Regions from separate parts of the Rhizobium sp. RAF36 genome, predicted to be linked through region 3. Evidence: riboswitches for the same ligand, from Rfam matches in the RefSeq annotation. Region 3 holds a riboswitch; each other region holds the start of a gene.
What was found. Region 3 has a riboswitch for cobalamin ahead of metE (5-methyltetrahydropteroyltriglutamate--homocysteine S-methyltransferase). Riboswitches for the same ligand answer to the same signal wherever they lie in the genome.
Positions count from the first base shown of each region.

Region 1: it holds a riboswitch for cobalamin, as region 3 does, so the genes downstream of both, bluB (5,6-dimethylbenzimidazole synthase) here and metE (5-methyltetrahydropteroyltriglutamate--homocysteine S-methyltransferase) in region 3, are expected to answer to the same signal.
Region 2: it holds a riboswitch for cobalamin, as region 3 does, so the genes downstream of both, cobU (bifunctional adenosylcobinamide kinase/adenosylcobinamide-phosphate guanylyltransferase) here and metE (5-methyltetrahydropteroyltriglutamate--homocysteine S-methyltransferase) in region 3, are expected to answer to the same signal.

Region 1 is NZ_JBFREC010000001.1:662,752-673,176, reverse strand. Features, by position in the region: gene AB4Z25_RS03345 (UDP-2,3-diacylglucosamine diphosphatase) at 76-879, opposite strand; gene AB4Z25_RS03340 (NADP-dependent malic enzyme) at 1,093-3,405, shown strand; gene AB4Z25_RS03335 (DUF2865 domain-containing protein) at 3,530-4,627, shown strand; gene bluB (5,6-dimethylbenzimidazole synthase) at 4,624-5,307, opposite strand; cobalamin riboswitch at 5,351-5,531, opposite strand; gene AB4Z25_RS03325 (TolB family protein) at 5,550-6,380, opposite strand; gene AB4Z25_RS03320 (hypothetical protein) at 6,522-6,728, opposite strand; gene AB4Z25_RS03315 (NAD+ synthase) at 6,773-8,452, opposite strand; gene AB4Z25_RS03310 (LTA synthase family protein) at 8,695-10,425, shown strand, end outside.
Region 2 is NZ_JBFREC010000001.1:529,817-540,241, forward strand. Features, by position in the region: gene AB4Z25_RS02680 (glycine betaine ABC transporter substrate-binding protein) at 1-164, opposite strand, end outside; gene AB4Z25_RS02685 (cobyric acid synthase) at 618-2,072, shown strand; gene AB4Z25_RS02690 (chloride channel protein) at 2,069-3,859, opposite strand; cobalamin riboswitch at 4,082-4,472, shown strand; gene cobU (bifunctional adenosylcobinamide kinase/adenosylcobinamide-phosphate guanylyltransferase) at 4,752-5,276, shown strand; gene cobW (cobalamin biosynthesis protein CobW) at 5,282-6,328, shown strand; gene cobN (cobaltochelatase subunit CobN) at 6,332-10,425, shown strand, end outside.
Region 3 is NZ_JBFREC010000004.1:262,608-273,032, forward strand. Features, by position in the region: gene AB4Z25_RS16530 (peroxidase family protein) at 1-5,230, opposite strand, end outside; gene AB4Z25_RS16535 (sensor histidine kinase) at 5,659-7,068, shown strand; gene AB4Z25_RS16540 (response regulator) at 7,225-7,899, shown strand; cobalamin riboswitch at 7,976-8,171, shown strand; gene metE (5-methyltetrahydropteroyltriglutamate--homocysteine S-methyltransferase) at 8,274-10,425, shown strand, end outside.

The DNA.
Region 1 (10,425 bases), on a different contig from region 3:
AAACGTTTTAAAAAATAGATAGGGCCGTTGCCCGGAGGCAACGGCTAAATGTCTTGCAATATGGCGGGTTGAAAATCAGGCGGCCTGCGGCGCGCGCTCGGGCTGGTGCGTCAGCTTCAAAGTCACCGGCTCGCTGCTGGCGATCGCATTCCAGGTGATAAGTTCGAAAGTGCCGTCCTCATGCTCGGCAATCGCCGTGCAGCTCTCGACCCAGTCGCCGGTATTGATGTAACGCACACCGTCCATCTCCTCGATGACGGCATGGTGGATATGGCCGCAGATGACGCCGTCGGCGCCACACTTGCGGGCCTCGTCGGCGACGACGCGCTGGAACTCGCCGATGAAGTTGACTGCATGCTTGACCTGCAGCTTGGCCCAGGCCGAGAACGACCAGTAGGGCATGCCCATGCGGCGACGGATGGCGGCCAGAACGATATTGATGCGGATCGCCATGTCATAGGCCCAGTCGCCGAGATAGGCGAGCAGGCGGGCATTGCGGACGACGACGTCGAATTCGTCGCCATGCAGCACCAGATACTTCTTCCCGTCGGCGCCCTCGTGCATCATCCGCTCGGCCACTTCGATGCCGCCGAAATGCATGCCCGGGAAGTCGCGGAGGAATTCGTCGTGATTGCCGGGAATGTAGACAACGCGCGTACCCTTGCGCGCCTGGCGCAGCAGTTTCTGGATGACGTCGTTGCAGACCTGCGGCCAGTACCAGCTGCGCTTCAAGCGCCAGCCATCGACGATATCGCCCACGAGGACGATCGTGTCTGCCTCGTGGTGGCGCAGAAAGTCGATCAGGAAGTCGGCCTTGGCAGCCTTGGAACCGAGATGCACATCGGAAATGAAGAGCGTACGGAAGTGTCGCGTATCCATGTAATCCATCACAGGCATCCTGCCCGTGCCCCATCGTTCATCTGGCCTTCCAAAATCAGACTCGTGTTTCAGGAAGATGACAGCGCGGTTGTTTGACGCATCCTCCGGGCATAAGAGTTTTCCGCTTTCAACCTCAAATTCCCGCTGTCCCGCCGCACCGATTGTTGTATGGAGAAGGCTTCAAACGACATGACTGCGGTATTGGAGAAGGCAATGGATAATCAGGACAAATCCAAGACGGAGAAGAACCTGACAGGTGGAACTCTTGACGAACAGGCGCTGTTCTTCCACCGCTATCCCCGCCCCGGCAAACTCGAAATTCAGGCGACCAAGCCGCTCGGCAACCAGCGCGATCTGGCGCTCGCCTATTCGCCTGGCGTCGCCGCGCCGTGTCTCGCGATCCGCGACGATCCGGAGACGGCCGCCGACTACACCTCGCGCGCCAATCTGGTCGCCGTCATCTCCAACGGAACCGCCGTTCTCGGCCTCGGCAATATCGGCCCTCTCGCCTCCAAGCCGGTGATGGAAGGCAAGGCCGTTCTCTTCAAGAAATTCGCCAATATCGACGTCTTCGATATCGAGGTCGATGCCTCGACCGTCGAGCAAATGGTCTCGACAGTCGCCTCGCTTGAGCCAACCTTCGGCGGCATCAACCTCGAAGACATCAAGGCGCCGGAATGCTTCGAGATCGAACAGCAGCTGCGCGCAAAGATGCGCATTCCCGTCTTCCATGATGACCAGCACGGCACCGCGATCATCGTCGCCGCCGCCATCCTCAACGGCCTGGAACTGGCCGGCAAGTCGATCAGCAACGTCAAGATCGTCACGTCTGGCGCCGGCGCTGCGGCGCTCGCCTGTCTCAATCTGCTCGTCGAACTCGGCGCCAAGCGCGAGAACATCTGGGTCCACGACATCGAAGGCCTCGTCTACGAGGACCGCAACGTGCTGATGGACCAATGGAAAGCCGTCTACGCGCAGAAGAGCGATACCCGCACGCTCGCCGAAAACATCGGCGGCGCCGATGTGTTCCTCGGCCTCTCTGCTGCCGGCGTGCTGAAGCCGGAACTGCTCGAGCAGATGGCCGAAAAGCCGCTGATCATGGCGCTCGCCAACCCGACGCCGGAGATCATGCCGGAACTCGCCCGTGCCGCCCGGCCGGACGCGATGATCTGCACCGGACGCTCGGACTTCCCGAACCAGGTCAACAACGTTCTCTGCTTCCCCTTCATCTTCCGCGGCGCGCTGGATTGCGGCGCCGAGGAGATCAACGAAGCGATGAAAATGGCAGCCGTCCGCGCCATCGCCGGCCTCGCCCGCGAAGAGCCGTCCGATGTCGCCGCCCGCGCCTATTCCGGTGAAACGCCGATCTTCGGACCGAACTATCTGATCCCCTCGCCGTTCGATCCGCGCCTGATCCTGCGCATCGCGCCTGCCGTCGCCAAGGCAGCGGCCGAGAGCGGCGTCGCACGCCGTCCGATCACCGATTTCGACGCCTATCTCGACCAGCTGAACCGCTTCGTCTTCCGCTCCGGCTTCATCATGAAGCCGATCTTCACGGCCGCCAAGGCTGCCGAAAAGAAGCGGGTGATCTTCTCCGAAGGTGAAGACGAACGCGTGCTCCGCGCCGCTCAGGTTCTCATCGAAGAAGGCATTGCCGAACCGATCCTGATCGGCCGTCCGCAGGTCATCGAAACCCGCCTGCAGCGCTATGGCCTGCGCATCCGCCCGCTTTCCGACTTCGCCGTCATCAACCCGGAAGACGATCCGCGCTTCCGCGAATATGTCGATCTCTATCTGTCGCTCGTCGGCCGCCGGGGCGTTATCCCGGAAGCGGCCCGCACGATCGTGCGTACCAACACCACCGTCATCGGGGCGCTGGCGCTGCGCCGCGGCGAAGCAGACGCGCTGATCTGCGGCCTCGAAGGCCGTTACGAGAAGCACCTGCGCGACGTTCGCCAGATCATCGGCAAGCGCAAGGATGTCCGCGATTTTTCAGCGCTCAGCCTGCTGATCTCGCAGCGTGGCGCCACCTTCTTCACCGACACCTACGTGACGTTCAATCCGAGCGCCGAGGAAGTGGCTGAATCAGCCGTTCTGGCTGCCGAGGAAATCAAGCGCTTCGGCATCACGCCGCGCGCCGCCCTCGTCTCGCATTCCAACTTCGGCTCGCGCGAAAGCGAAAGCGCCACGAAGATGCGCGGTGCCCTGCAGCTGATCCGTGATGCCGCCCCTGATCTCGAAGTCGATGGCGAAATGCATGGTGAGAGCGCAATCGCCGACGAAATCCGCAAGCGCGTCATGCCGTCCACCACGCTGCACGGTGAAGCCAACCTGCTGGTCTTCCCGAACCTCGATGCGGCCAACATCACGCTCGGCGTCGTCAAGTCGATGACCGACGGCCTGCATGTCGGCCCCATCCTGCTCGGCACCGCGCTCCCGGCCCATATTCTGGCGCCGTCGGTGACGTCGCGCGGTGTGGTCAATATGGCGGCGCTTGCCGTCGTCGAGGCCCAGCAGCCGGCGTGATTTGCCGTCGATCGGAAAAATGCGTTAGAATTCCTTCGTTAGCTTGTTAACGGAAGGCAGCTAGACAGAACGGATGCGGCAAATGCTCTGCCGCTTCCGGTTTATTATGCTGCGGGATGATACCGTGAAACGCCGAAGCCTGACCCTTGCTCTCTTTCTCGCTGCTGCCGCGCCCGCGGCGGCGCAGACCAGCGCGATCTGCGAAGATCTGCGCGGACGCCTTGCCGACCTGCCGCAGGTGATCGGCAACGGCCCGGAGATCCGCCAATATGCAAGCGCCATAGCCGAACAGAACCTCGAGCTCCGCAAGCTGCGCAACGACCTGCGCAGCAACGGCTGCAGCGTCGACAGCATGGTCGTCATCGGCGGCGAGAACGACCGCTACTGCGGCGATCTGCAGGAATCGGAATCGCGGATGATCGACAACATCCACTACCTCCAGGAGCGCCGCAACCAACTGCGGGAGGCCGGCGGCAGCGACGTCAACGAACGCCGCGAACTGATGGCGGCCCTCGACGATAACGGCTGCAACGACGATCCGGGCTATCAGCCGGACGAGCGCGCCTATGTCCCGGCGCCAAGTACCGAAGAACAGGCGATGCGCGGCGATACCTTCATTCCGCTCGGCAACGGCGAGGAAGGCAACACCCAATATGGCGTGCCCCGCGGCGAGATGATGTCGCATGTCAGCACCATGTGCGTGCGAAGCTGCGACGGCGGCTTCTTCCCGATCAGCACCAATGCGACCTCGATCGATTTCAGCCGCGACGCCTCCACTTGCTCGAAAATGTGCCCCGGCATCGAGACGGAGCTGTTCTATCAGGACGTCTCCAACACCGACGCGGCCAACATGATCTCGGCCGCGACCGGCGCGCGCTACAGCGCCATGCCGAACGCCTTCGCCTACAAGAACCGGGCGCCCGGTGAGAAATCCTCCTGCAGCTGCAATCTGACCGCCTATTACGAGCAGATGCGCAAGAACCAGACGGTCAGCGCGCCGCCGCCAAAGGGCTCGATCACGACGATCACGACCAAGCCGCCGGCAACTGCAGCCCCCACACCGGCTGCGCCGCAGGCACAGGTACCGGACCGCCCCTACGACCCCGGCAACAGCAAGGTACGCCAGATCGGCCCGCAATTTCTCGCGGGCGACCAGGGCAGTATCGACCTGAAGAACCCGGCGACATCTGGGCCGCAGCCGCAGCAGCAACAACAGAATTAGCGGCGGCCCCAGCCATCGCGGAAGATCAAATCGTCGAGCGAAAGCCGCTGCCGCCAGCCTTTAACGGCCAGCTCGGGCTCGCTATAGAGCGTATCGACATAGCCGACGCATAGCCAGGCGACGATCTCGATATGCGCGGGCACGCCGAGAATGTCCTTGAGCTCGCTCTCATGGAAAATGCTGACCCAGCCGACGCCAATGCCTTCGGCCCGTGCCGCGAGCCAGAGGTTCTGCACCGCACAGACGGTTGAATAGCTATCCATCCGCGGATTATGCGTGCGCCCCAGCACGACGTCACCGCTGCGTGACGGATCGCAGGTGATGCAGATGCCGAGCGGCGCCTTGAGGATACCCTCGAGCTTCAGCGACCGGTATGTCGCCTGCCGCTCACCATCGAACATCCCGGCCGCCTCGCGGTTCGCCCTGTCGAAGGCGTTCCACACGCGCTGACGCACACCTGCATCTTCGACAACGATAAAATTCCAGGGCTGCATGAAGCCAACCGAGGGCGCGTGGTGCGCGGCTCCGAGTAGCCGCATCAGCACGTCGGATGGTACAGGATCAGGCAGAAACTGGTCGCGCACATCGCGCCTGGTCATGATCGCCCGGTAGACGGCGTCGCGCTCGTCAGCGGAAAAGGCGGACGCGCCTTCAAGCGCATCCTTGTTCATGGGCCGCATCGTCAAATCCCCAACAACGCAACCGCCCCGCCGTCCGCGCGGGATCAGTCTATGATGCCAGGCCGGTCTTCTGACTTGGCGTCATCCGCCCACCGCAGCCTTCCCGGTGTCAACCAGTGGCATGATGCGGCAGGCGTCGGCCTTACAGCGTTGGGCACGTTCCGGGCTTGCACCGGATTCCCGATTCTCCCGCGGCAAGCGGGCACCTGACCCATGCCTCTTGCCCGCTTTTACGAGAAGCTTCAAGTAGCCGGGAAATACCGGACATAGGCAAACTCGTCACCATCAGGTGACCAGCAGGGAACATTGATCGTGCCCTGCCCGCCGAACAGCTCGAAGAGCGTCGTCAGATTGCCGCCGTCCATATCCATCAATCGCAGGCGCACATGCAGGTCGCGCGGATGATCGAAGACGTCAGGATCGTAGGAAAGCAGCAGCACCTTGTCGTTGGTAGGCGCCGGATGGGCAAACCAGTTGCCGTAATTGTCGTGCGTGACCTGCTCCAAACCGGTCCCATCGGGATGAATGCGCCAGATCTGCATCAGCCCGGTGCGGCTGGAATTGAAATAGATCCACTGCCCGTCGAAGGAATAGTCAGGCCCGTCATTGCGCCCCTCGCCATGCGTCAGCCGCCGCTCGGCGCCGCCATCGACGGAAATCGTGTAGATATCGAAGAGATCGCCGCGAATGCCGCAATAGGCGAGTTCCTTTCCGTCAGGCGACCAGCCATGCCAGTAGGACGGCAGGTTTTCGGTGATCTGTTTCGGCGCGCCGCCTTCCGACGGCAGGGTATAGATGCAGGATTTGCCATGCTCGGTCTTGTCGGAGATCACATACTGCCTTCCGTCGGGCGAAATGCCGTGATCGTTGTTGCAGGCCGTGGCAAAGCCGGTATCGACCTGCTGCAGACCGCCCTCACCGTCCGGTGACAAGCGATAGAGAAGGCCATCACCGTTCAGCAGTAGGTAGCGGCCATCGGGCGAAAAATTCGGCGCCTCGATCAGCTGCTCCGTCTGGAACACGACCCGGCTCCGACCGGTGCGGATATTGTAGATCTCGACCGAACTGCGCATGCATGCCTCCCGCATTTGCTGCGGCCCGGCGCTTAGCCGTTCCGCTTCATTCTGATTTGCATGCGGTTTGTGCCATGCATCTGCGTTTCGATAAAGGCGCATCGCTTCAAAAGCGAGCTGAGGTTCAAGGACACGAAATCCTCAGTTCAGAAGATGCCAACTCACTAGGAAAGGATGAATTCCAGATGCGACAGCGCCGACCGTAGCCAATGTAGCGAGAACAATCTGATATGTTTCGAGCTTCAACCGGCGCTCAAGAACGACCGTCTCGCCCCGCCAATAAAGCCGGTTTGCTTCGTCCAATTGAAAACCATCGAGCTCATCCAAGGCAATTGTGCGCAATGCCATGCTCGTCCCCTCTCAATCTAGACAAACTGCAAATGATAATACCCCTACCGATCCCTAAAACGGTTGGTGATCGGATAGCGGCGGTCGCGGCCGAAATTCTTCTTGGTGATCTTCACGCCTGGCGCCGACTGGCGGCGCTTGTATTCGGCGAGATAGAGCAGATGCTCGATCCGGTGCACCGTCGCGACATCGTGGCCGCGCGCGACGATCTCATCGACGCCCATTTCCTTCTCGACGAGGCATTCGAGAATGTCGTCGAGAACCGGATAAGGCGGCAGCGAATCCTGGTCGGTCTGATCAGGCCGCAGTTCGGCAGAGGGCGCCTTGTCGATGATGTTTTGTGGGATCACCACGCCTGATGGGCCAAGCGCATCCGGCGGCACATGCGCATTGCGCCAGCGCGAGATCGCATAGACCTGCATCTTGTAGAGGTCCTTGATCGGATTGAAGCCGCCGTTCATATCACCGTAGAGCGTCGCATAGCCGACCGACATTTCCGACTTGTTGCCGGTGGTGACGACCATCGAGCCGAACTTGTTGGAGATCGCCATCAGGATCGTGCCGCGGGCGCGGCTCTGCAGGTTTTCTTCGGTGATGCCGCTATCGGTGCCTTCGAAGAGATCGGAGAGCGCCGAGGTAAAGCCGGTCACCGGCGCCTCGATCGGCACGATGTCGTAGCGGCAGCCGAGCGCCTTGGCGCATTCGGCGGCATCGTTCAGCGAATCCTCGGACGTGTAGCGGTAGGGCAGCATGACGGTGCGGACCCGCTCCTCGCCCAGCGCATCGACGGCAATTGCCGCGCAGATCGCCGAGTCGATGCCGCCGGAGAGCCCAAGCACGACATTCTTGAAGCCGTTCTTGTTGACGTAGTCGCGGAAGCCGAGCAGGCAGGCCCGGTAATCGGCCTCCTCTTTCTCCGGAATATGCGACATCGGTCCTTCGCTGCAACGCCAGCCGTTGTCGCCGCGCTTCCAAGTGGTCACGGCAAGCGCCGGCTCGAACTGGCTCATCTGGAAGGCCAGCGACTTGTCGCCGTTGAAGGCAAAGCTCGCGCCGTCGAAGACCAGTTCGTCCTGGCCGCCGAGCTGGTTGGCGAAGATCAGCGGCAGGCCCGTTTCGATCACCTGACGCAGCGCCACCTGATGGCGCACATCCACCTTGCCGCGATAATAGGGCGAGCCGTTCGGCACCAGCAGGATTTCGGCGCCGCTTTCGGCCAGCGTCTCGCAGACGCCGAGATCGTTCCAGATCTCCTCGCAGATCGGCACGCCGATCCTGACACCACGGAAATTCACCGGTCCCGGCATCGAGCCTTCGCTGAACACACGCTTCTCGTCGAATTCGCCGTAATTCGGCAGATCGATCTTGTCCCGGAACACCAGGATCTTGCCGCCATCGAGCACCGCGACGGAATTGTGCCGCCCGGTCTCGCCCTGCCGCGGGAAGCCGACAATCAGACCCGGTCCGCCATCCGCGGTATCGGCTGCGAGGTCCTCGATGGCCTTGAGGCAGGCCTTCAGGAATGCCGGTTTCAGCACCAGATCCTCGGGCGGATAGCCGGAAATGAACAGCTCGGTCAAAAGCAGCAGATCCGCGCCCTGACGGGCCGCATCGGCGCGTGCCTCGCGGGCTTTGGCAAGATTTCCAGCAACATCGCCAACCGTTGGGTTGAGCTGGCCGACGGCAATCCGGAGCGTGTTCAAGGGAGCGTTTTCCTGTGTCATGTCATCTATTTAGCGCGCGCGCGTTCGCCCCGCAACGTGTCCTGCCATGAAAAGCCGCCGGGTCTGCTCAGACGAAAATTCAAATCTTCGGGAAAAGCAAGGAAACATTAACGGTTCATCTAGCGTTCATGGCGGGCATGTGACAGTTCGGTGAAGGTTTTATGACGCCGGGATGACGGCGGGAATGACATTGGAGTCCGCCCTTGATCGCGTTGGTCATGAAGTCCGCGCAGGCCAGAAGAATGGCGCTGCTTTCTGCTGGTCTCGGCGCGAATGTCCGCTCTCCCGCCGCCCGAGCCGCCCTCAGCATCGCATTCACCTTTTCGATGGCACTGCTCAGCGTCATCGCCGTCGAATGGATCGCCCGCAGCACGCTTGCCGATGTCGGCGATTTCCTGACCTCGACGGCCCGCCCCGGTATGACCACCGTCGTCATGCTGACCATCCTGATGCTGACGCTCGATGCCGCCTTCGGCCGCCGCTATCTCTCGGCGCTGATCCTCGTTCCGCTTGTCTTGATCCCCGCGTTCGTCTCCAATCAGAAGCAGCATTACCTGTCCGATCCCTTCTATCCCTCGGATATCCTCTTCGGCCGGCAGATCATGGAGTTGCTGCCGGTGATGGTGCGCGACCGGCCGTTCACGGCAATCGCCATCGTTGTCGGCCTAGTGCTGCTCGCCGCCGGCATGGTGTTCGGCTGGCGTTATGCCTGGCGCACCTTTCCGAAGCTGTCGAACCAGGCGCGTCTTCGCCGCCTCTGCCTCGGCCTGCCGGTGATCGCCGCCTTCGGTTCGCTGATGGATTATTCGCAATATTCCTACATCCGCGACCGCCTGCAGGTCGTGCCGATGATGTGGGACCAGAAGGAAAATTATCGCAGCAACGGCTTCATCCTCGCCTTCATCTTCAATGTGCCGATGGCCGATGTCGCCGCCCCTGCCGGCCTCAACGCCGAGGCGCTCGACGCGATCCCGGCCCGCAATTACGGCTATCTCGCCGGTCCGCGTGAAAAACCCGATGTCATCATGCTGATGAGCGAATCCTTCTGGGATCCGACGCGGCTGAAGAAGCTGAATTTCAGCGCCGACCCGATGCCGACGATCCGCGCCTCCCAGTCCGGCTATGTCTTCTCGCCCGAATTCGGCGGCATGACCGCCAATGTCGAGTTCGAGGCGCTGACGGGGTTCTCCAATGCCTTCCTGCCCTATGGCAGCATTCCCTATCAGCAATATATCCGCCGCGACGTCCCCTCGCTCGCGACCTTCTTCCGCGGCGAAGGCTACACGGCGCGCGCGCTCCATCCCTTCAGCGGCTGGTTCTGGAACCGCAACGAGGTCTACAAGGATTTCGGCTTCGAGGAGTTCCGCACCGAGGAAACCCTGCCGCCGATGGAAAAGCGCGGCATCTTTGCCTCCGACGACTCGCTGATGAAGGAAATCATGCGCGAGGGCGACGGACTGGATAAGCCGTTCTTTTTCTTCGCTGTCACGCTGCAGGGACATGGCCCGTACGAGGCCAACCGCTACGCCCATAACTCGATCGATATCCAGGGCGACATTCCGGAAGCCGACCGCGCAACGCTCGCAACCTATACGCAGGGCGTCAAGGAAGCCGACGACAGCCTGAAGATGCTGATGGACTGGGCCTCGCACCGCGACCGCGAGACGATCATCGTGCTCTGGGGCGACCACCTGCCTCCGCTCGGTAATGTCTATATGAGCGCCGGTTACATGCCGGACCAGGTCGCCACCCGCAAGGCGCCGCTCGATGTCATGAAGCAGCAGCACGAGACGCCGCTGGTGATCTGGTCGAACAAGAAGGGCGTCAAGCAGGATGTCGGCACCATCAGCCCGTCGCTGATCTCCTACAATCTTCTGAAGTTCGCCGGCTTCGAGCATCCCTACTACACCGGCTTCCTCGGCCGGGTGCAGAAGAAATACGACATCATCGACCGCTACCAGCTGGCAACCCGC
Region 2 (10,425 bases), on a different contig from region 3:
CCATAGCCGGCTTCGAGAATGATCCTGTCAAAATTCGCTGCGATGGCGGCCGAGCCCCACTTCATCTCGGCAATCGAGACGTTTCCGCAGCCGGATGCCGCGGCCGAGGTCGCAAACGCGCAGACAAGGGCGGCGAATAACAGCATTTTTCCTGCGGTCTTCATCTGCACATCCTTATTTCCACTCAGGATTTTTAAATTTACAGATGCTAGCGCAGAAAAGGTTGCGGTCAACTTTCCGCAGTTGAACTTTTTTGGCCTAAAACATTGATTTACAACAGCTAATATTAGCGACTGCTGCCGCCTGTGATTGGGCGCTTCAATGATGCGGCGCACACGCCGCTGCCAACAAAAGTTCAAAAAAAGGTCAAAATTCATGTTTGCTTAAGGCCTCAATAACTCTCCGGTAAGGATGTCGCGTTATCAGTGTAGCCACGGCGGGGGACAAACCGCCGGTTCTCCGGATCAGGTTTTGCGTCCCGGAGAAGACGAGTTTCGCCGTGTATGGGCGAATACGCCAGAGTTTACGGCAAACCGCGCGGCTTACTGCCTGCGCGGTTTTCGTGTTTTTGGCCCTGCCGTTGACCGCGCGAGGCAACGCGTTGTAGGCCTCGTCACATGACCAGAGCCATCATGCTGCAGGGAACAGGATCGGATGTCGGCAAGACGGTGCTCGTCGCCGGGCTCTGCCGGCTGGCGGCCAATCGCGGACTGACGGTGCGGCCCTTCAAGCCGCAGAACATGTCCAACAACGCAGCCGTTGCCGACGATGGCGGCGAGATCGGCCGGGCGCAGTGGCTGCAGTCGCTGGCTGCGCGCACGCCGTCATCTGTTCATATGAACCCGGTGCTTTTGAAGCCGCAATCGGAGAACGGCAGCCAGATCATCGTCCAGGGCAAGGTCTGGGGGCAGGCGAAGGGGCGTGACTATCAGCGTCTGAAGCCGCAACTACTGGAATTCGTGCTGTCGAGCTTCGCCACGGTTTCCGAGGGCGCCGATCTGGTGATCGTCGAAGGCGCGGGATCGCCGGCGGAGATCAACCTGCGCCCGGGCGATATCGCCAATATGGGCTTTGCGACAAGGGCCGGCGTGCCGGTCGTACTGGTCGGCGATATCGATCGCGGCGGCGTCATCGCCTCGCTTGTCGGGACACATGCGATCCTCGACGACACCGATCGGGCGATGATCTCCGGCTATATCATCAACAAGTTCCGCGGCGACGTCTCGCTTTTCGACGAGGGGATTGCCGCGATCGGCCGTTATACCGGCTGGCCGTGCTTCGGCGTCGTGCCGTGGCTGAAGGCGGCAGGCGGGCTGCCTGCGGAGGATTCAGTCGTTCTTGAAAAGCTGGCGCGGGGAAGCGGGGCCGCATTGAAGATCGCCGTCCCCGTTCTGCCGCGGATTGCCAATTTCGACGATCTCGACCCGCTGAGACCCGAAGACGACGTCGAGCTGGTGTTCGTGCGTGCCGGGGAGCGTCTTCCCGAAGACGCCGCGCTCGTCGTGCTGCCGGGCTCCAAATCGACGATCAGCGACCTTGCCGATTTTCGCGCCGAGGGATGGGATCGTGATCTGGCCGCCCATGTCCGGCGCGGCGGCCGGGTGATCGGCATTTGCGGCGGTTATCAGATGCTCGGCCGCAAGGTGCACGATCCGCTCGGCATCGAGGGCGGAACGGCGGAGGTTGACGGGCTCGGGCTGCTCGACGTCGAAACCGTCATGGCGCCGGAGAAGACCGTTCGCAACAGCCATGCTGTTTCTGCCGAATATGGTACGCCGCTGTCAGGCTATCAGATCCATCTCGGCGTGACCGAGGGGCCGGATTGCAGCCGGCCGTCGGCCGTGGTGGACGGTGCCGCGGATGGTGCCGTATCTGCGGATGGACGTATCGTCGGCACCTATCTGCACGGCCTGTTTTCCAGCGATCCCTATCGCAGCCGGTTGCTGCAGAGTTTCGGCCTTCAGGGCGAAAGGCGCAATTACGCGGAGAGCGTCGACCGGGCGCTGGATGCCGTTGCGGACGAACTGGAGGCGCATCTCGACGGCGACTGGCTGAACCGGCTGCTTGGCTAGATTTCGCCGGAGATTTCGCGGCGCCGCCGGTCGAGCTCTTCGCTGTAGCGGCGCAGCGTGTGGCTTTCGCTGAGCTGGCCGACGACCTTGCGCTCGATCAGATTGTTGAGCACGGCGAGCGCTTCGCTTTCGCTCTTGTCGAAGATGGCCGCTGCCTGCTTGGCATTCATCTGCGGCTGCAGGAAATCGTTCTTGTAGCGCACGAAGCTCTCCAGCCCCTTGCCCTCGTCGTCGGTGGCGATCGGGTTGGCGTGGATTTCCGGCACCAGCACCAGACCGGCATATTTGCCTGTGTCATCGACAAGGATGACGCGTTGCGTGGCGCCGGCCGGAAAGGCCTTCTTGAACTCTTCGACAGTGGTTGCGGCATTGGCGGTCTTGACGTCGGCGCGCATCAGCTTATCGACCGTCAGATTGCGGATCCAGCCGACATCGTGGGCGCTACGGATGCTTTCACCGCGCAGGTGAAAACGCCAGGTGGCGAAGGAGTAGCCGAAGGTGGTGCGCACGACCAGCGACGACGTGATGACCGCGGCGAGCACCAATACGGTGATCGGGAAGTCGCCGGTGATTTCGAGCGCCAGAAAGGTCATCGTCAGCGGTCCGCCGATGATGGCGACGGCGAGTGAACTCATGCCGACGACGGCGTAGACCTCGGGTGTCAGCGAGGCATGCGCAAAGAACGGCGCGGAATAGGCAAAGAGCTTGCCGAGAAGCGCGCCCATGAACAGCGATGCAAAGAACAGGCCGCCCCTGAAGCCGGAGCCGATCGACACTGCAGATGCAAGCGACTTCAACAGCAGGATGCCGACGAGCGTCGGGATTGCCACCTGATGCGCCAGGTTGAGATGCAAGGCGCCATGCCCAGCCGACAACACCTGTGGAGAGATGGTGGCCAGCAGGCCGACAACGATGCCGCCGAGCGCCGGGCGTACCGGTGTCGGCACGGAACTCTTGCGGGCCAGTTCCTCAACAAAGGAAACGCCCTGCATGATCAGGATGCCGGCACCGGCGCAGCAGGCGCCAAGCAGAATGGCCGGCACATAATCGGCCGGCACCACAGTGCCGAATCTGCCTACGTCGATGGTGAAATCGTTGCCTGCGAGCAGCCGCGCCACCAGCGTCGAGAGCAGGGCGGAGACGACAACGGGTGTCAGCGAGACGATGGTGTAGGTGCCGATAATCAGCTCGAACGCGTAGAAGGCGCCGGTTAGCGGGGCATTGAAGGCTGCGGCGATAGCGCCTGCCGCACCGCAGCCGAGGAGGACGCGCAGATCGGCGCGGCGCAGCTGCAGCTTCAGGCCGAGCTTCGAGGCCAGGCCCGCCGCCAGCTGTGTATAGCCGGCCTCGAGGCCCACGGACGCGCCAAAGCCGTTGGAGATCAGGTTCTGGATGGCGACGATGATGCTGTCGGTCAGCGACAGGCGGCCGCCATGCAGTGCATTGGCCTCGATCGGGTCGACCATCGGCTTCTTGCGCGTCCTGCTAAGGATGAAGAGCAGCAGGCCGAGAAGCATGCCGCCGCAGACCGGTGCCAAGAGCAGCAGCAGCTTGTTGCTGATATCGGAGGAGCTCAGACGATCGACATCGCTGATGCCGAAGATCAGGCTGTGCATCTCGCGGGAGATCAGGCTCATGCCGGTGACCGCGCAGCCGGAGATGACGCCGACCGCGCCACCGGCGAAAACCATGCCCATTTCGTTCTGGCGCGCCAGCGCGCGCAGCCGCGCCAAATCGAATTTGAGATGGCGCCGCGTCAGGCGGCCGATATCGGTTTTCGTGAGCATGATGACAGAACTAGGCGACGGGGAGCAGGATCAAGGAAGCGCGCTTTGTGCGCCGCATGATTTCGCGAGCAATTGCAGCAAAAGCGAGGCGACGGCAAGCGAAATCGCGTCTTAAGTTAATGAATTTAATAGACTATCTGTTTGGTAGACTCAGTCGTGTTAAGGTGCGGCATTTTTCATCGCGCCGGGCTCGATTGACTTCGCACTGCCGCGCGCCTAACGATGAAATCAATAACGGATGGTTCCGGAGCGGTGATTGCCGCCCTGGATGAAAAGGGAATGTGACGGGGCGGACCCAAACCGGGCGTCTTCATCACAGCCGACCCCGCGACTGTAGAGCGGTCAGGGTCTTCCATCCGGTGCACCGGCACCATTGCCTGATCGCCGCATTCCGCGGCAGGGCGGTGGCTCAAGGACACCGGAAAAGCCACTGGAATGCATCGTGATCAGCAGGGGCTGGACGCCTCCATTTCTACGAATCGTCCGCCTTTTCACGAGAATGCAGCCGGGAAGGCGAGGAAGATCCGCTGGCACGATCAGGGATGGCCTTGCGCCATCCCTGTCGGGGCCTCAAACCGCGAGCCAGGAGACCTGCCAACCGTGCCGGGCGAAGAGCCCACCCAAGGGCAATCCTGTCCGCTGCCAGCACGGAGGTTGTCGTGGCTGAAACGCGAATTTGCATGCCGTCACGTCGGGCGGCCCCCAGGCGCTCCCTCATTCCTGTGCCTGTCACAGGAATCCAGCGTGCCCAAGTCCTTGGGCACAGAAGACTCATTTCCTTGCTGTTAGGTTTCATTCACGGCGCCGACGTGCCGTGGCTGGATTCCTGTGACGAGCACAGGAATGAGGGAGTGCGGGGAGAGCGCATACGTTTCGCCGCAGGCCTTTGCGCATGAGCGGCTCTCCTTCCAGCACCACCTTCATCCTTGGCGGTGCCCGTTCCGGCAAGTCCCGTTTCGCCGAACAGCTGATCGCCGATAGCGGCCTCGAGCGCCACTACGTCGCTACCGGGCGGGCCTGGGATGACGAGATGCGGGCGCGGATTGCCGCTCACAGGGACGATCGCGGGCCATCCTGGACGACGCATGAGGAGCCGCTGCAGCTTGTCGAATGCCTGTCGGCCGTCGACGGCGAAGGGCGGGCGATCCTTGTGGATTGCCTGACGCTCTGGGTCACCAATCTGATGATGGGCGAGCGGGATATGGCGGCGGAATCTGCGGCCCTTGCCGCCTGGCTGCCGAAGGCCAGGGCTCGGCTCGTGTTTGTTTCCAATGAAGTCGGCCTCGGGATCGTGCCCGAGAACCGGATGGCGCGGGATTTCCGTGATCATGCCGGGCGGCTGCACCAGATGATCGCGGCCTCCGCCGCGGACGTGTATTTTATCGCGGCCGGGCTGCCGCTGAAAATGAAGGGTTGAAATTTATGAACCAGAAGATCCCCGCAACCGTGATCACCGGCTTTCTCGGTGCCGGAAAGACGACGATGATCCGCAACCTGCTTTCCAATACCGGCGGCAAGAAGATCGCGCTGATCATCAACGAATTCGGCGACCTCGGCGTCGATGGCGACGTGTTGAAGGGCTGCGGCGCCGAGAACTGCACCGAGGACGACATCATCGAACTGACGAATGGCTGCATCTGCTGCACCGTTGCCGACGATTTCATTCCGACGATGACCAAGCTGCTCGAGCGCGAGCAGCGCCCCGATCATATCGTCATCGAGACCTCGGGCCTAGCGCTGCCGCAGCCGCTGGTCGCCGCCTTCAACTGGCCCGATATCCGTAGCGAAGTCACCGTCGATGGCGTGATCACCGTCGTCGATAGCGCCGCCGTTGCCGCCGGACGTTTCGCCGACGACCACGATGCCGTCGATGCGCGCCGCGCCGAAGACGAGTCGCTCGATCATGAGAGCCCGATCGAAGAGCTGTTCGAGGATCAGCTGACGTGCGCCGATCTGATCGTGCTCAACAAGACGGATCTGCTCGATGCCGCAGGCATTATCCGCGTCCGTGACGAAGTGGCGTCGCGCATTTCGCGCAAGCCGGCGCTGATCGAGGCGAAGAACGGCGAAGTTCCGGCCAGCGTCTTGCTCGGCCTCGGCGTCGGCACCGAGGAAGATATCGTCAATCGCAAGTCCCATCACGAGCTGGAGCATGAGGACGGCACGCCGCATGACCACGACGAGTTCGACAGCTTCGTCGTCGAGCTCGGCGCGATCGTCGATCCGGCCGGTTTCATCGAGAAGCTGAAGGGCGTGATTGCAGAGCATGACGTGCTCCGCCTGAAGGGCTTTGCTGCTGTTGAGGGCAAGCCGATGCGCCTGCAGATCCAGGCTGTCGGCAGCCGTATCGACCAGTATTTCGACCGCGCCTGGGCGTCGGGCGAGACCCGCGGCACGCGTCTCGTCGTCATCGGCCTGCATGACATGGACGAGGCGGCCGTGCGCAAGGCCATCGAGGCGCTCGTCTGATCCATGCATCTGCTTCTCGCCCAGAAAGGAACGATTAGCGACGGTGACGAGGCCATCGATCTTGGCCAGTCGCCGGGCGATATCCTGTTCCTGTCTGCGGCGGATACGGAGCTTGCGGCCATCGCCGCCGCCCACGGACAGGGCGGCGGCTCGCCGTTGACGCTTCGGCTTGCCAGCCTGATGAGCCTCAAGCATCCGATGTCGGTCGATGCCTATGTCGAGCGCACCGCGCGGCATGCGAAACTCATCATTGTCCGCGCGCTCGGCGGTGCCAGTTATTTTCACTATGCGCTGGAGGCTTTGCATGCCTGTGCGGCCCTGCATGGCGCGCGGATTGCCGTTCTGCCCGGCGATTCCAAGCCGGATGCGGGGCTGACGCCGTTTTCCAATGTGGCGCTCGATGATCTCAATGCGCTGTGGGCTTACCTGATCGAGGGCGGCGACGAGAATTCGCGGCGGCTGCTGGATTATGCGGCGGCGATGCTGTCGGGTGGTGAGAAGCCCGGTGCGGCTGCGCCGCTGATGAAGGCCGGGATCTGGTGGCCGGGGCGGGGAGTCGTTGGGGTTGAGGAGTGGAGAGTGTTGTCTGCGGCGATGCTGCTGAACGTGGCACCCCCCTCTGTCCTGCCGGACATCTCCCCCTCAGGGGGGGAGATCGACTCGTGGTTGGCGTTTCCCCAGGCAATTGAGGCTGGAATGAGCGGGCGCGCCCAGCCAATCTCCCCACCTGCGGGGGAGATGTCCGGCAGGACAGAGGGGGGCGAACTTGCTGCGACGGAGGAGCTGGGGTCCGAACCCATCGCCGCCATCAGCTTCTACCGAGCCCTGGTCCAGAGCGGCGAGACCGCACCGGTCGAGGCGATGATCGAGGCCCTGGCGGCGGAAGGTCTCCGGCCCTTGCCGGTCTTTGCCTACAGCCTGAAAGACCCGGTCTCCAAGGGCATCATCGACAGCATTTTTGATCAGGCGCCTCCCGATGTCGTGGTCAACACGACGGGCTTTGCTGTGTCCGCGCCGGGTGCTCAGCGTGAACCGACCGTGCTGGAAAAAAGCGGCTCCGTCGTGCTGCAGGCAATCCTGTCGGCTTCATCACTTGAGGCGTGGGCCGGGTCATCGCAGGGGCTGTCGGCGCGCGATCTTGGTATGAACGTGGCGCTGCCCGAAGTCGATGGACGGGTTCTGGCGCGTGCCGTCTCGTTCAAGTCGGCAGCGCGTTATGACGCGGCTGTCGAAGCGAATATCGTTACCAGCCAGCCTGATGAAGGGCGGATGCGCTACACGGCCAAGCTCGCCGCTGGCTGGGCGCGGCTGCGGCGCAAGCCGGCTGCGGCGCGGCGCGTGGCGCTGGTGCTCGCCAACTATCCGAACCGTGACGGGCGCCTCGGCAACGGCGTCGGCCTCGATACGCCTGCGGGTACCGTCGAGGTGCTGAAGGCGATGCGCGGGGCGGGCTATGGTGTCACGGATTTCCCTGATGATGGCGATGCGCTGATCCGCCATCTCTCGGAGGGGCCGACGAATTCCGGGCGTGACGGAAAGGTGATCCGCGAAACGCTTTCCATGAGGCGATACAAGGCGTTCTTCGCGTCTCTTCCGAAAAAGATTCAAGACGAGATGGCGGCGCGCTGGGGCGTGCCGGAGGGTGATCCCTACGTTGTGGATGGTCACTTCGCTCTGCCGTTCACGCGGTTCGGCAATGTGCTGGCGGGTATCCAGCCAGCCCGCGGCTACAATATCGATCCGAAGGAAAGCTATCATTCGCCCGATCTCGTGCCGCCGCACGGGTATGTCGCCTTCTATGCTTTCCTGCGCCAGGAATTCGGCGCCGATGCGGTTGTTCACATGGGTAAGCACGGCAATCTCGAATGGCTGCCGGGCAAGGCGCTGGCGCTGTCGGAGGAGTGTTATCCGGAGGCGATCCTCGGGCCGCTGCCGCATCTCTATCCCTTCATCGTCAACGACCCCGGCGAGGGCACGCAGGCCAAACGCCGGACGGCTGCGGTCATCATCGATCACCTGACGCCGCCGCTGACGCGCGCCGAAAGCTATGGTCCGCTGAAGGATCTGGAAGCGCTGGTCGACGAATATTACGAGGCATCCGGCAGCGATCCGCGCCGTATCCGGCTGCTGTCGAAGCAGATCCTCGATCTCGTCGCCGATATCGGCCTCGACAGCGATGCCGGGATTGCCAAGGGCGAGACCGAGGACGAGGCGCTGAGGAAGCTTGACGCCTATCTCTGCGATCTCAAGGAAATGCAGATCCGCGATGGGCTGCATGTGTTCGGCAGATCGCCCGCGGGGCGGTTGCTGACGGATCTGACCGTGGCGCTGGCGCGGGTGCCGCGGGGATTGGGCGAGGGCGGGGATCAGAGTTTGCAGCGGGCGATTGCGCTCGATGCAGCGTTGGCGGGTGCAGTACCCCTCTCTGTCCTGCCGGACATCTCCCCCTCAAGGGGGGAGATGGGCTGGGCGGAACCGCTCGCTTCCACCTCAACTGTTTTGCGAGAGGCCAACCACGAGTCGATCTCCCCCCTTGAGGGGGAGATGCCTGGCAAGGCAGAGGGGGGTACCCCGCATACAAGCGCCAAATTCGATCCCCTCGACTGCAACATGGCCGCGCCGTGGACCGGCTCACGCCCTGCCATCCTGGCCGACATCCTCGACGCCCCCTGGCGTACCAATGGTGACACCGTCGAACGCATCGAACTGCTGGCCGCCAAGCTCGTCTCCGCCGAAACCGAATGCCCGGCTGGCTGGCCCCAGACCAAATCCGTCCTCACAGAGATCGAATCCCGCCTGAAACCCTCGATCCTCGCCTGCGGAGCCGCCGAGATTTCGGCGCTACTCACCGGCCTCGACGGCCGTTTCGTCGCTCCCGGCCCCTCCGGCGCTCCGACGCGCGGGCGGCCTGATGTGCTGCCGACGGGGCGGAACTTCTATTCCGTCGACAGCCGCGCGGTGCCGACGCCAGCAGCCTATGAACTCGGCAAGAAATCGGCGGAGCTGCTTGTCCGCCGCTATGTGCAGGATCACGGCGAGTGGCCGGTGTCCTTCGGGCTGACGGCCTGGGGCACGTCCAACATGCGCACCGGCGGCGATGATATCGCCCAGGCGCTGGCGCTGATCGGCGTCAAGCCGGTCTGGGACATGACCTCGCGCCGCGTCACCGGCTATGAAATCATTACGCCTGCAATGCTCAGACGTCCACGGGTCGATGTGACGCTCCGGATTTCGGGCTTCTTCCGCGATGCCTTTCCGGAGCAGATCGCGCTGTTCGACAAGGCGATCCGCGCCGTCGGCGCTCTGGATGAGGATGCGGCGGATAATCCGATTGCCGAGCGGATGCGCGGCGAGGCGGCGCGGCTTGCGGCGTCCGGCCTGGATGAAGCGTCGGCGGCCAAACGCGCCGGATATCGCATCTTCGGCTCAAAGCCGGGCGCTTACGGCGCGGGGCTGCAGGCGCTGATCGACGAGAAGGGCTGGGAACGTCGCGCTGATCTGGCGGAGGCCTATCTCGTCTGGGGCAGCTATGCCTATGGCGCGGCCGAGGAAGGCCGGGCCGAGCGCGGCATCTTAGAGGAGCGGCTGCGCTCCATCCAGGCGGTGGTGCAAAACCAGGACAACCGCGAGCACGATCTGCTCGACAGCGACGATTACTATCAGTTCGAGGGCGGAATGGCGGCGGCAGCGGAGCATGTCGGCGGTGTGCGTCCTTCCATCTATCACAACGACCATTCGCGGCCGGAAAAGCCGGTGATCCGTTCGCTGGAGGAAGAGATCGGCCGTGTGGTGCGCGGGCGCGTCGTCAATCCGAAATGGATCGATGGCGTGATGCGCCATGGATACAAGGGTGCCTTTGAGATCGCCGCCACGGTCGATTATCTCTTTGCCTTTGCGGCAACGACGGGAGCCGTCGGCAACCATCATTTCGAAGCCGTCTACCAGGCCTTCGTCGCCGATCCCAAGGTGCGTGATTTCATGGCGGAGAAGAACCCGGCCGCTCTCGAAGAGATGAAGGAGCGGCTGATGGAGGCGATCGACCGGCATCTCTGGACGCCACGCAGCAATTCGGCGCGCTTCGATCTGGCGCCATCATA
Region 3 (10,425 bases):
GGGTGACGGTGATGTCGCCTGTCGGACCGACCGCGACGCCGAAGCTCGTCTGGTTCTCGGTGGCGCCTGTGATGTTGAGGACGCTGTCGACATCGGTATCGTTGGCGAGCAGTGCCCATTCCGGAATGACGAATGTGCCGGTTTCAACGTTGGTGATGACACTATCGTCACCGGCGACGGGCGCATCGTTGACAGCCGTGACCGCTATCGTTGCGGTCGACGGATTGCTGTTCATCAGGCCGTCGTTGACGGTGACGGTGATGACGCGTGCCACTGTTCCCGGCTGGTCCGAGCTATTGCCGAAGGTGATCGCCTGGATTGCGGCCTGATAGGCGGCAAGCGTGGCGGTCCCCGTCAGCGCGATAGCGATCTGGCCGGCAACCGAAGTGTCGGTCTGGGCGGTGATGCCTGCAGGAAGAGCGCCTGCATTCAGCTGGTCACCGTTCTGGGCATTGGTCAGAACGATCCGTGCGGAGACAATCTGGCCATCCTCATCGGTAATCGCAGGACCGGAGGCGATCGCAACCGGCTCACCATTCTCGATGAAGCTCGTTGCATAGTTGATCGATGGCGCCGCCGCAGGGCGGGTGAAGTCGATCGTGACATTGTCGATATCGACGATGTCATTATTGCCGAGTGCGGTGGATGTGAAGCGAACAATGGCCCCGGCGGTAAACGGGCCGGTCAGATCGATGCTCCGTTCGGCAACGTTTGTTGCAGAGTTGATGGTGTCGATCTGGATGAAATTGACGCCATTGGCCGCAAACCAGACGGTCACGGTATCGCCCTGATCGAGTCCGCTTTCGTTCACATCGTAGGTGAGACGGGCCGTCGTCGCGCCTGCAAGGTTAGCGGCGCGCTGCACGCTGGCCCCATTGCCGTTGTCGTCGAAACGCAACGTGCCGCCGGTCACGAGAACATCGCCGCTAGTGGCGCTGTTGTTGTCGCTAGACTCTGTCCAGGGTGTTGTCCAGAGCGTCGTGCCGTCGGAACCCGTATAGCTCGACGGGCTGAAGTCGTCGCGGTATTGGCCACGATCGAGCGTGTAGAGCTGGAGTTGCGGCGGGCTCAGCGCATATTCGCCGTCCGCAAAGCGCAGCCGCTCGATGTTGAACAGGCGGTCGGTGCCGTCGGAAACCGGATTGGCAACCGTCTCCTCATCTCCGTCGGGCCCCCCGTCTTCGTCGAAGCCGGTGTGAGCGACGGTGATGCTGCCATCCGCATTCTGGGTGATCGTATAATTGGCGCGGACGTCGGTATAGACGGCCGTATCGATATCGCCCTCTACCTCGCCGTCGATGATCTCGCGGACGATTTCGAGTTGGCTCGGGTTCAGCGTGCGGTCGAACATCAGGTCGCTGAGTGTGCGGCCGTTGAACATTGCGGCTCCGTTGGGCGCAAAGACGCCCTTCGACAGGCCGTCGGACGAACCGATCTCATTGCCGTTGAGGTCGTTGATGCGGATCCGGACGTTCAGCCAGCGGTCGCCGTCGATGATATCGTCTCCGGCAAGGCCGGTGATGATATCATCACCGCCGCCGCCGAGCAGGATGTCGGAAGCGTCAGCGGTATCCATGACGATTGTTTCGGTGACGCCGTTGACGGTCACCGAGGTACGGGCACGGTGGGCGACGAGCTGCGAGAGACCGGCGATGAGGCTGAGGTTCTTTTCGAGCAGCGCGTTCGAATAGCTTTCGAGCGGGCTGCCGGTACCCGGAATGGCTGCGGTATTCTGCAGTTCGGCCCGGGCATTGGTCGGCGCGACGCGTCCGGTCAGGATATCGTCATGGACCCAGCCTGAGAGACCTTCCACGAGGTCAAAGCGGTCGCGGAGGATGAAGGCTTCCTGGGTGGCGAAGAGCGGAATGCCGAGATCGGAATTGGCCGCCGTATCGTCGCCCTTGTGGATCGCCCAATCGAAACCGGCCATGCCGTTGCTGCGCTGGATGCCGTCGCCCTGGAACATGATGTCGTCGCCGGATTCGGCGTCGTAGTCGGTGTCGCTGCCATCGCCGTTCAGAACGTCATGGCCGATGATCGAGGAGTTGAAGAACAGCTCGGAGTTTTCGCCAGACAGCGTGTCGAAACGGCCGCCGCCCTCGATCCAGTCGTTGCCCTCGTTGCCCATCAGGAAGTCGCCGCCGTCACCACCGCGGATGAAGTCGTCGCCGAGGCCGCCGAGAACGTGCTTGCCATCGGGGCCCGCGATGATGAAGTCCTTGCCGTCATTGCCGAAGATCAGCGCCAGGCCGCTACCGCCGTGGATGACGTCGTTGCCGCCTTCGCCATGCAGGAAGTCGGCGGCGCCGATATCTGTGCCGGCATTGGTGATGATGTCGTCACCCTCTCCACCATGGACGTGGTCGACGCCGTAGCCGGCTTCGAGCGTGTCGTTGCCGCCATAGCCCCAGATCGTGTCGTCGCCTTCGCCGGCAATGATCGTATCGTCTTCCTCGGTGCCGCCCATGACGACGTGGTCGCCGCCGTGATAGGCCATGTAGTCGAGGTCGCCGTCGCCATCGGGGTCGCGGCGCACGACCAGCGGAGTCAGCGCCTGCAGGATCGGGTCGGTGAAGATCGGATCGGCGCCGACCTGCTTCGAGATGTCCATCTCAAGCGTATGGTCAGGCGTCGAGAAGATGTCGCCCGACAGCGCCGTCGAACCTTCGCCCAGATCGGTATTGCGCATGATGATCTTGCTCAGCGAGTTGTTTTCCAGCTCGTTGAGAAGGTTCAGGCCCTGGACGCGGGAGAGATAGTAGAAGCGGTCCGATTCCTGCAGGTTTTCCATCTGCAGTTCGAAGACGAAGGAGAAGGTGGAGCCGAGCATGCCGCCGAAATCCATCTTCTTCTCGGCAAGGCCGCCGATCCACAGATCGATGTCGTTGAGACCCGTCTCAGCCGTCGCCCAGGCGCCGGTCGAATTCAGGAATTCCAGACGGTCGGCAGGTGCGCCTGCCGTGCCGAGCACGATCGACGCGGCGGCGGCGCGCTTGGCGTCGAGCGTCGTTGCACTGGTGATCGAGGAGTGCGTGCCGTAGGCAGCGATGAAGTTGACGATCGACGCGGTGTTCTGCAGGTTCAGCGCGAAATCGGTCCAGCTGACATAGGGCTTCAGCTGGGTGTCCTGACCGGCTGCTTGGTAGAACTGCGCACGTGCGTCGTTCAGCGTCGGCAGGCCGACGTCGCGGCCGCGGGCGATGTTGAGGGCGGCAAGATCGAGCGGGATACCGACCAGCTGGTTGCGCAGGACGTCGGTGACGAATTCGTCGATCTCGTTGCCGCCCTGTCGGGACATGCCGCGGATGATGGCACCGGCTGCCTGATCGTGATTGACGAGCACGTTGCCATTGGCATCGACGGCGCCGAGTTCCAGCGGGTTCAGGAAGCCGTCGAAGAGCGTGATGTTATCGAAGCTGAAAGTACCATCCGCATTTTCCACGAGGCGGTCGATATCCTGGTTCAGCATCGAGTGGCCGAAGCGGTAAACCGCGTGGGCGAACTCGGCGAAGATCGCCGGATTGATGTCGGTCGACGGCTCGAAGACGAAGGCATCGATATCCGGCTGCATCTTGCGGCCAAATTCCTCGAAGACGAGGTGCTGATACTGCATTTCGGTGGTGAAGCGGCCTGCCTGGAACAGACGCTCGCCGTTCCAGACGAGTCCCTCAAGTTCTGCCTCGGTTGTCGGCAGCGTGGTAATCGGCTCAAGCAGCCACTGGTTGATAAAGACCAAGTCGGCGCTGTCGAGAACGACCTGCTTGGTCTGCTCGACGACGCCGTTGTGCTCCGAGTGGAAGATGTGATGGATCGACGTCAGGCCGATATTCTCGTTGCCGCGGCCGTCGCCGGTGATGTAGTGGGCGTCGAGCAACTCGTCATCGTAGGCAGTCTGCTGACCGCGGCTGTTGAAGCCGCCGGAATAGCCTACGGCGTCGTCACCGTCGGCCTGCAGGACGCCACCGGCGATGACCGGTACTGCAGCATGGGCGATGTCATCGAGGAAGGCGTGGCCGATGCGGACGGCTCCAGCGGTGCTGACAGGAGCGCCCGGCGTGCCTGAGACAACGATGTCGTCGGCGGTGTTCGGAATCCCGTCCGCGCCGATGCCGGTGATCACCTGGGCGAAGCCGTTGGCATCGGGGATGAAGCGGCCATAAGGATCGGTGCGCAGCAGTGGAATGTTGGTGACATCGGCATCGGTCAGGTCGATGCCGAGCATCTCGCGGGCCTGCGCCTTGATGTCTGCCCAGGTGGGCAGGCCACGGTCGCCGTCGAGCAGATGGCCGGTCGCGACAGGCTTGCCCTCATGCATGACATATTCGCGCAGGAACACCTGATGCGATGCATGCGAGGTGTAGGTCTGGTTCTGGTCGACCCAGGGAGTCGTGGTGTTGGCAGCCACTTCGCCATCGGCGTCGCGGCTGGCGCGGGTCAGGACCATGAAATTGGTGTGCGGCGTTGCGGGGTTGTAGAGCGGGTCATCCGGCGAGAGCGGAATGTAGACCGTTCCGGCACCGCCCTTGGCCACGAGGTCGAGGCCATGGTCGAAGAACTGGCCGAACAGCGTGAACATCGAGTTGTAAGGCGCGGAGTCGCCGATATCGGGCGAGACGTTCTCGAACGTGTAGACGTAGACGGGACTGCCCGCGGCGGCGAGAACGGTGCCATCGGGGCCGACGACGTTGGTTGCATGGGCGACGGGCGCGCCATTGGCGTCCTGCATCGGTACGCGCGTTGCCGTCTTGCCCTCGGCGAGCATGGCATCATAGACCATGATCGCGGCCGGGTTGTTGCTGGTCTGATCGACGATCAGGTTGGAGATGATGCGCGGATCGGCGTCGACGACTGTGCCGGGTGCAAGCATCGGGCTGCCGCTCGGTGTGCCCGGCGTGTAGTTGCCGTTGGTCAGGTAAACCGGATTTTGCGGTGTCCCGAACATCTGTGTGTCGTCATTTTCGTTGAGGTAGGTCGGCTGCACCAGCGGCGTGAACGGCTGGTCGGCGGCGCCCCAGGTTTCCTTGCCATCGAGCAGGTTGTTGTAGCTGCCGTCGACGGTTCGGAGGCCGTAGGGCAGGAGATGCGCCTGCGGTGCACCGGTGCCGGTCGCGCCGGCTGCTTCGCCGGCTTCGGCGACGAGCGCGGCAAGGTCACCACCGGCCGCATGCTGTTCGGCGATGGCGATCTGCTTCAGGATGAACTCGAGATCGTGTCTTACAAGCGTAACCATTTTCCCCTCCGTCGGCGCGCTGTCCTGGCGCCTGGTTTTTCGCAAACTTGTCCTGTCCGCCGGATCGCGCTGCGAGCCCGGCGGTTTGAATTGCCCCTGATGTCTTCAAAGCCCGCCTTGCAGGGCTGGCTTGGGATGATGCGATCTTGCGGAAAGTTGCCGGGGTTTTGAACGGCGCATGGTCGGACGATGTTTTCGATGTTCGTCCACGGCAAAAGCAGGTCTTCGGTCCTTATCCTTCCGGGAGTAAGGTCCTATGATGAATTGGCCTTTGGTCTGATAGAATTCATACGGGCCTATAGTACAAAAATGGTGCTTTATTTCCTTGGGTAATATTGCAAGGATGATAGCGCTATCGGCCTTGGGGGGACGTTTTGCCGGACGAATACTTAGGCGCCAGAAATGCTGGCGTAGATGAAAGCGCGGAAGTGCCGCGACTGTTTACGCGTATCCTTCGATGGGGCGCCGAGCGGACCCTTTCCACGCAGTTCCTGATCGCCAGCAGCTTGGTTATTCTGATCGCCACGGTTTCTGCGGGCTATCTGACGACGCGGCTGGTTGCCGACAAAGCGCTCAGCGGAAAGGCCGGCACGACGGCCTTGCTGGTTCAGAGCCTGACTGAGGCTGAGGTGCAGGAACTGGGCGGCTCGACGCGCCTTAAGGCCGCCAGCATCGCCCATCTCGACGCGCTGTTCGGCGATGCGGATCTCCAGGCGCGTTTCCCGCATATCGAGATATGGGCGCCCGACGGGACTGTTGCCTATTCCCGGACCAAACAGATGATCGGCCACCGCTTCAGTTTCCCCGAGGGCCTGCAGCGCGCCTTGAAAGGCGAAATTGTCGCCGTCTATGCCGATCTTCATGCCGACGAGCATACGTTCCGCAACATCAATACCGAATATCTCGAAATCTACAGCCCGCTGCATGACCAGGCCTCGGGGCGGATCATCGGCGTGGCCGAGATCCATGAGGATCCGAGCGGTTTTGTCGATGAGCTCGCGCGGCTGCGGGTGGTCACCTGGACGACGGTGGCGTTGTTCTCCTTCGTCGTCATGCTCGGCCTGTTCCTGATCGTCAGGCGCGGCAGCCGGACGATCGAGCATCAGCGGCAGGTTCTGAGCCACCGCGCCGAGGAGGCCGAGTCCGCCTCGAAGGAATTGATGGAGTTGAGGGATACGGCGCGCCGGGCCTCCATGGAATTCGCCAACCTCAACGAGACCTTCATCCGCCGCATCGGCGCCGATCTGCATGACGGCCCGGTACAGCTGATGACGCTGGCGATCCTGCAGCTCGACGAGTTGCGCGACCTGACCAAGAAGGATGAGCGCGCAAGGCTCCTCGACGAGACCAGCAAGACGCTCGGTGAAGCGCTGATCGAGGCCCGGACGGTCACCAAATCGCTGCTCTTGCCTGAGATCCTGCATCTCTGGGCCAAGGACGTGGTGGCCGAGGCGATCAGGCAGCATGAGGCGCGGACCAAGACCAAGGTCGCCTTTGTGTCCAGCGGCACCAATGCCGACCTGCCGCCGGCGCTGAAGACCTGCATCTACCGCTTCGTTCAGGAAGGGCTCAACAACGCCTACCGCCACGCTGGTGGCAACGGCCAGCGTGTCCGATGTCGGATCGACATGCCAGTCATCGCGATTTCGGTCGGGGATGACGGTTTGCCCTCCGGGACGGTGCCTTTCGCGGCGCGCGAGGGCGGAATGGGGCTCTATGGCCTCCGGCAGAGGATCGAGAGCTTCGGCGGTAAGCTTGCTGTTAACAAACGGCCCGGGGGCGGCATGATGCTGGAGATGGTGCTGGAGTTGCAGCAGGCCGACGCAACTGGCCTATAAGGCGACGGACTATCCGAATTGATAACTGGCTGAAAGCATAGAGATCGAATAGACAGAAATCCGATGAAGTTAACCAAGCATTAAAATCCGTCTTTATGTTTGGCTCTGTTTACTTTAGAGCTATCGGAAAGAAGACGAGGGGGTTTATTCGTCATCATGTCTATCTCTGTCGCATTCGTTGATGATCATCCAATATTGTTGGATGGACTAGTTAATCTTTACTCGGCGAAGGAAGATCTTCGAGTGACTGCCCGCGGGCAGAACGCCATCGACGCGCTGAAGATCGTCGAGGAGCACCGGCCCGACGTTCTTGTCACCGATCTCAGTATGCCGGGCGATACACTGGCGGCACTCGAGCTGATCCAGAAGAACTACGAAGGCACGAAGGTCGTGGTCTTCACCGCCACCGCCAATATCGACACGGCGATCCAGGTGCTCAATCTCGGCGTCTGCGGCTATGTGCTGAAGGGCAGCACGGCGCGCGATCTGTATGAGGCGATCAAGACCGTGCATGACGGCAGCACGTTCATCACGCCGGGTTTCGCCACCAAGGTGATCCTGTCGATGAAGACGGCCGAGGTGCGCCGCAAGGCGCAGATGCAGAAGCGCCTGAGCGCCCGCGAGGAGCAGATCGTCAACTACCTGCTGCAGGGCAAGACCAACCGCGAAATCGCCAGCATGCTCGATATCAGCGAGAAGACCGTCAAGCACTACATGACGATCCTGATGCAGAAGCTCGATGCCCGCAATCGCGTCGAAGTGGTGCTTGCTGCCCAGAAGCTGCAGTCTCCCGCGGAGACCGGCGCGCCATCCTCGATGCTGTTGTCGTAATCGGCGAGCACAGCCAACCAAAGAAACAAAGACATAAGCATATCTTTATGTCTATTGACGTGTGATCCGCGATGCGACATGCTCGTGTCATCGTGGTTCTGCGGACCTTTGGTCCGGAGCTAAGAGGGAATCCGGTGAAAATGCCGGAGCTGCCCCCGCAACTGTAAGCGGCGAGCGGCCGTCCATTCATGTCACTGGGGAAGACGCCCCGGGAAGACGGACGGCAGCGTTGACCCGCAAGCCAGGAGACCTGCCGCGATCGATAACGTCCACGGGCGGGGTGTCCGGTGTGCCGCTTTTGCGACCGGCACGCCTGTGTCCGCGCGCCGATGCGTCATCCCAAGCCTTGCCCATAACCCTCGGGGTAAGGAAACATGAGCATCAAGACTGCAAATCTCGGATTCCCGCGTATCGGAAAGCACCGCGAACTGAAGTTCGCGCTGGAAAGCTATTGGGCCGGAAAGGCCGATAGGACAGCACTTCTCGACGTCGCCAAGACATTGCGGGCCGAACATTGGACCCTGCAGAAGGCCAAGGGGATCGATATCATCCCGTCCAACGACTTTTCCCTCTACGACCATGTGCTCGACACGGCGGTGATGGTCGGCGCCGTACCGGCCGAATATGGCTGGAAGGGCGGCCCCGTCGATCTCGACATCTATTTCGCCATGGCGCGCGGCTCAGTGGGCGCTGAGCACAGCGATTGCGGCCATGCGCATCATCATGAGGGCGTTCCGGCGCTCGAAATGACCAAGTGGTTCGATACCAACTACCACTACATGGTGCCGGAATTCACCCGCGACCAGCGCTTCGCGCTGACCGAAAACAAGCCGCTGCAGATGTTCCGCGAGGCGAAGGCGCTCGGTATCCACACGCGCCCGGTCATTTTCGGCCCGGTGACCTTCCTGAAGCTCGGCAAGGCGACGCAGGCAGGCTTTGATCCGATAGAACTGCTCGACCGGTTGCTCCCTGTCTATGCGGCCATCCTCGCGGAGCTCAGCACTGCGGGCGCCGATTGGGTGCAGATCGACGAGCCAGCCCTGGTGCTCGATCTCACAGACGCTGAGCGGAACGCGCTGACCACGGCCTACAGCGCGCTTCACCAGCTGGTGCCGAACCTGAAGATCATGATCGCCAGCTATTTCGGCGCATTGGGCGACAATCTCAAGACAGCAGCGGCGCTGCCGGTTGCCGGTCTGCACGTCGATCTGGTGCGCGCGCCCGAGCAGCTTGATGCGGTCGTATCGGCGGTGCCTGATGACCGGGTATTGTCTCTCGGCGTCATCGATGGCCGCAACATCTGGCGCGCTGATCTTGAGAAACTGCTGGATCGGGTCGAGGCGCTTTCCAAAACGCGTCCAATCGAAATCGCGCCATCTTGCTCGCTTCTGCATGTGCCGATCGATCTTGCTCTCGAAACCGCTATTGATGCCGAGGTCAGGGGATGGCTGGCTTCTGCCACGCAGAAGCTGGATGAGCTGGCGGTCCTCGGCCAGGCACTTTCGCAGGGGCGCGATTGCGTGACGGATGCCATCGGCAGCTCTTCGAGGGCCGCGGCCGCCCGCGCGGCATCGCCGAAGGTCAATGATCCCGCGGTCAGGCAGCGGATTGCAGCGATCGACGAGACCATGAAGCGCCGCAAGGCCGGTTTCGCCGAGCGCAAGGCGATCCAGCAGACGGATATGCGCTTGCCGCTGTTCCCGACGACGACGATCGGGTCCTTTCCGCAGACGCCTGAAGTCCGCAAGGCCCGTTCGGCACACACGAAGGGGACGCTCAGCAATGCGGACTATGAGGCTTTCCTGCGCAAGGAAACCGAAGCAGCCATCCGCTGGCAGGAGGAAATCGGCCTCGATGTGCTCGTTCATGGCGAGTTCGAGCGCAATGACATGGTGCAGTATTTTGGCGAGCAGCTGTCAGGCTTTGCCTTCACGCAGCATGCCTGGGTACAGAGCTATGGGTCGCGCTATGTCCGCCCGCCTATTATCTTCGGCGATATCGCGCGGCCGAAGCCGATGACGACAAGCTGGTGGCAATATGCCCAGTCTCTGACAGACCGGCCGGTGAAGGGCATGCTGACTGGACCGGTGACGATCCTCAACTGGTCCTTCGTGCGTGATGATATCGCCCGAAGCGAAGCATGCCGGCAGATCGCGCTGGCGATTCGCGACGAGGTCGGTGATCTCGAAAAGGCCGGCGCCAGAATGATCCAGATCGACGAGGCAGCACTCCGGGAAGGCCTGCCGCTGCGGCGCTCGCAATGGAAGACCTATCTCGACTGGGCCGTCGAAAGCTTCCGCCTGTGCTCGACCGGTGTCAGCAACGCGACGCAGATCCACACGCATATGTGCTACTCGGAGTTCAACGACATCATCGATGCGATCGCCGCGATGGATGCGGATGTGATCTCGATCGAGACGTCGCGCTCGAAGATGGAGCTGCTGGAGGCATTCCGCGGTTTCGACTATCCGAACGAAATCGGCCCGGGTGTCTACGACATCCACTCGCCACGCGTTCCCGATATTG